DNA from 2 places in the Psychrobium sp. MM17-31 genome. Region 2 is predicted to be linked to the other one. Evidence: predicted binding sites of a transcription regulator. Region 2 holds the regulator's gene; the other holds the start of a gene.
What was found. Region 2 encodes NrdR, which represses ribonucleotide reductase genes. Its sites were predicted from a motif close to AAACACNANATNTNGTGTTT; they were not measured.
Positions count from the first base shown of each region.

Region 1: a site for NrdR is predicted at 1,172-1,191, ahead of nrdA (class 1a ribonucleoside-diphosphate reductase subunit alpha). Genes of this name have one in related genera too.

Region 1 covers NZ_JAKRGA010000003.1:456,492-458,884, reverse strand. Annotated here, with positions in the region: gene nrdA (class 1a ribonucleoside-diphosphate reductase subunit alpha) at 1-1,020, opposite strand, end outside; gene MHM98_RS10885 (HAD-IA family hydrolase) at 1,446-2,114, opposite strand; gene ubiG (bifunctional 2-polyprenyl-6-hydroxyphenol methylase/3-demethylubiquinol 3-O-methyltransferase UbiG) at 2,154-2,393, opposite strand, start outside.
Region 2 covers NZ_JAKRGA010000002.1:50,876-53,268, reverse strand. Annotated here, with positions in the region: gene glyA (serine hydroxymethyltransferase) at 1-719, shown strand, start outside; gene nrdR (transcriptional regulator NrdR) at 909-1,364, shown strand; gene ribD (bifunctional diaminohydroxyphosphoribosylaminopyrimidine deaminase/5-amino-6-(5-phosphoribosylamino)uracil reductase RibD) at 1,411-2,393, shown strand, end outside.

The DNA of each region.
Region 1 (2,393 bases), on a different contig from region 2:
GTTAAATTGCACGCCGTAATCCATGTGACGAACACGGTTCTCTTCAACGCCGCGGTTGTTTTTAAGTACTAGTAATGATTGAACTTCTAAATGCCACAATGGGTAGAACAGGGTAGCTGCGCCGCCACGTACACCGCCTTGTGAACAGCTTTTAACCGCTGTTTGGAAGTGCTTATAGAATGGAATACAACCGGTGTGGTTGGCTTCACCGCCGCGAATTGGGCTACCTAGGGCGCGAATACGACCAGCGTTAATACCAATACCTGCACGTTGACTTACATACTTAACGATAGAGCTAGAAGTCGCATTGATTGAATCTAGGTTATCGTCACACTCGATCAGTACACAGGAGCTAAATTGACGGGTAGGCGTACGGACACCTGCCATAATTGGTGTTGGCAGTGAAATCTTAAACTGTGATACCGCATCATAGAAACGCACGATGTAATCCATACGCGTTTCTGTTGGGTATTTTGAAAATAGCGCCGCAGCAATTAGCATGTATAGGAATTGTGCGCTTTCAAAGATTTCGCCAGTGCTGCGATTTTGCAGCAGGTATTTACCTTCTAACTGTTTAACAGCAGCGTAACTAAAGTTCATATCACGTGAATGATCAAGTGCATCATTCATGAGATCGAATTCTTCACGACTATAATCGGCTAACAAGTGATTGTCGTAGCGCTTAGCTTCACACATTTTTACCGTGTGATCGTATAGATGTGGTGGCTCAAATTGGCCGAATGCTTTCTTACGAAGGTGGAAAATAGCAAGGCGGGCCGCCATGTACTGGTAATCCGGGGTTGTTTCCGAGATTTGATCTGCCGCTGCTTTAATAATGGTTTCGTGAATATCTTTGGTCTCAATACCCATGTAAAACTGGATGTGTGCCTTGATCTCTACCTGAGAAACTGACACGTTGTCTAATCCTTTAGCGGCCCAATCGAGTACTTTGTGGATCTTATCTAGATCGATAGGTTCTTGTTTTCCACTTCGCTTGGTGACCAGGAGATTTGTGTTCATTATTATTGTCCGTCGCTGTTAAAACAAACCCATGTCACGAGATGCAATCCACCGCGCTGGTAAGTAGTCCTTTTTGTTGGCAATTCCCATTTAGATAGTCTTTAAAGCGTAATATTAAGCTTAAATTTCTCTAGTGTTTGCTTTGGCCTAAATACACAAGATATAGGTTTTTAAAAAATGTGGGATACAAGATAAGGTGGATTGGCGGACAATGCAAGTGCTAAAAATTGGAATAAGCTGTGGATAAATTACATTTGGTTACACAGGTTAGTGGGAACTATCACTTTGATGATTATCTCCCTTAATTTTGCCAATTTTCAATTTCAAATTGGCAATTTTTAATTATTTTTTTTAACGTTCGATCGCTTGATTTAGCACCGTATTTTTGCCTGTCATTATTAGACAAAGTGTCAAGATTCTTTGGATTAGATCCCGAGAACTGCTAAAAGATCCTCAGGACGATCGATTATATGATCGCCTTGCCAAGTGTCGGCTGGATCATCGCTAGGGATGTAACCGTAATTTGCAGCTACCGCTAGCATGCTTGCGCTATGTGCCGCTTCAATATCGGTGCGAGCATCACCCACATACACAATGTTCTCTGGCGCAATATTTATATTGTTTGCCGCTAATAATAATGGCGCTGGATTAGGTTTGGCGACATCGAGGGTGTCACCACAAACAACGACGGCGCAACTAGCCAAGCGTGGATAGTGCTCAAGGAGCTGCTGGGTATAAAGCGTTGGCTTGTTGGTCACTATGCCCCACACAATATTGTGGCGATCTAAGGCATCTAATAAGGTGTCTATACCGTCAAAGTAAGTGGTTTCATCATTGACATGCGCGGTGTAGTTTTCTAAGAACTCACTGCGTAGTTGTTGATATTGCGCTTCTTCAAGATCTAAACCATACCCGGCCTTTACTAGAGCTAATGAACCCTGTGAGGCGGTTTGATTGATAACCTTGCGACTAAGCAGCGGTAAATTGTCACGCTCAAGCAAACGATTAGCCGCGCCGCCTAAATCCGGCGCGGTGTCGAGTAAGGTGCCATCGAGATCAAAGAGTACGGCGCGAAACGGAGATTGAAGGCTCATGGGCTTTCCCTACTTAAATTTGCTTTAGTAAATTAGTACTTATTTAACGTTAGGCTGACAGTGGATCAGATAGTTTACCGATAAGTCGTTATTGGTCTTAAATTGCTCGGTAAGCGGGTTGTAATGGACACCAATAGCGTCAAGACAGCGGGCATCGCTGTTATCAACAAAGCGAATTAGTTCGCTTGGACGAATAAACTTACTGTGTTCGTGCGTGCCTTTAGGTACGAGTTGCAGAATGTGCTCGGCACCTAAAATTGCTAATAAATAAGCACGCTT
Region 2 (2,393 bases):
CTGGTGTTGTTGATTGGGCGCGTTTCCGTGAGATCGCTGATAAAGTTGGCGCTTACTTATTCGTTGATATGGCTCACGTAGCTGGTCTTGTAGCTGCTGGCCTATATCCAAATCCAGTACCATTTGCTGATGTTGTAACGACTACAACCCACAAAACGCTAGCGGGTCCACGCGGCGGTTTAATCATTGCACGTGAAAACGAAGAAGTTGAGAAGAAGTTAAACTCAGCAGTATTCCCTGGCGGCCAAGGTGGTCCATTAATGCACATCATCGCTGCAAAAGCGGTAGCGTTTAAAGAAGCCTTACAACCAGAATTTAAAGCTTACCAACAAGCAGTATTAGATAACGCCAATGCGATGGTTGAAGTTCTTCAAGAGCGCGGTTACAAAGTAGTATCTAACGGTACTGACAACCACTTATTACTGCTAGATCTTATTGGTAAAGAGTACACAGGTAAAGATGCAGACGCTGCATTAGGCCGTGCGTTTATCACTGTAAATAAAAACTCTGTACCAAACGATCCACGTTCACCATTTGTTACGTCAGGTCTTCGTTTAGGTACGCCTTCGATTACTCGTCGTGGTTTCCAAGTAGCTGATACTAAAGCTTTAACAGGCTGGATTTGTGACATCTTAGATGACATCAATAACGAAGCTGTTATCGATGAAGTACGCACTAAAGTACTTGAAATCTGTAAACGTTTACCAGTTTACGCATAATATTTGATCGCTTGCGCGGCGTTGAGTTAGACGCGCCGTGTTGATTAGGTATAATCGGCCGCTCTTTGCGGCCGTTTTTGTATCTGGGTAATCATAAAATAGTCGTTGATTTATGAGTGTGATCAGGTAAGTTGATTTTAATATTAATAACAAGTCAGTTTGCCTGATTAATATTTATGAGTAAAAAGTATGCATTGTCCCTTTTGCCGCACTAGCGATACCAAAGTAATTGACTCGCGACTGGTGTCCGATGGCTACCAAGTAAGACGTCGTCGTCAGTGTACAGGCTGTCAGGAACGCTTTACCACCTTTGAGCAAGCCGAACTTGTGATGCCTAAAATCATTAAAACAACGGGATCGCGAGAGCCATTTGATGATGAAAAACTGCGTAGTGGTATGGCACGCGCTTTAGAACGTCGCCCAGTGGGTGTTGAAGCGATAGAAAATTCACTGCACGTGATCAAATCTAAATTACGCGCTACAGGTGAGCGCGAAGTACAATCAACTTTTGTTGGCAACCTTGTGATGGACGAGTTGAAACGTTTGGATAAAGTTGCCTATATCCGATTCGCGTCAGTGTATCGCGCGTTTGAAGATGTTGAGGAGTTTGGTAAGGAAATCGCTAAACTCGGCAAATCAGACTAATCCTTCTTTTTACATACTCGGAAGTAAAGTACTCGGAAATTTTTTCATGTCTCAATCTGCCAGTGTTGCCGATATTACTTATATGCAACGCGCTATCAATTTGGCCAAGAAAGGTCGCTTTACAACGACCCCCAACCCTAATGTCGGCTGTGTGTTGGTAAAAAACGATGTCATTGTCGGCGAAGGTTATCACCAAAAAGCCGGAGAAGGGCACGCCGAAGTCAATGCGTTAGCGCAAGCAGGACAAAATGCCCAAGGCGCAACCGCTTACGTCACGTTAGAGCCTTGTAGTCACTACGGGCGCACGCCGCCTTGCGCCGTGGCATTAGTTAGTGCTGGTGTTAAGCGCGTTGTGATTGCGATGGTGGATCCAAATCCTAAAGTAGCGGGACGCGGTATTTCAATACTGGAAGAGGCGGGCATTGAAACCACAAGTGGTGTGTTAGAGCAACAAGCTCGCGCGTTAAATCCTGGTTTTTTGAGCCGCATGGAAAGAAAACGTCCCTTTGTGACAATCAAAATGGCCGCAACTCTTGATGGTGGCACAGCGCTAAGCGATGGTACGAGCAAGTGGATTACCAGCAGTGATGCGCGGGTTGACGTGCAAAAGTTTCGCGCCCAAAGCTGCGCTATTCTTACCGGTGCTAATACGGTGTTGGTGGACGACCCGAGTCTAAACTTGCGCTACGATGAGCTAGGTTCACTGCAAAATGAATTATCAGCGCAGCAATTACGACAGCCGCTGCGCGTCGTTATCGATAGTCAAAATCGCGTGACACCTAACCATAAAATGGTGGCAATCGAGTCGCCAATTCTGCTCATTCGCCGCGTTAAAGACGATTGTGATTGGCCAGAACATGTCGAGCAATTAGTGCTCGAAGGTGCAGGCAAAATCGATTTACAGCAAGTGATGGAACATCTTGGCGCTCGTGAAATTAACAGTGTCTGGGTTGAAGCTGGTGCGACACTCGCTGGCGCGCTGGTAGAAGCGAATTTATGTGATGAGCTAATTATCTATCAAGCGCCAAA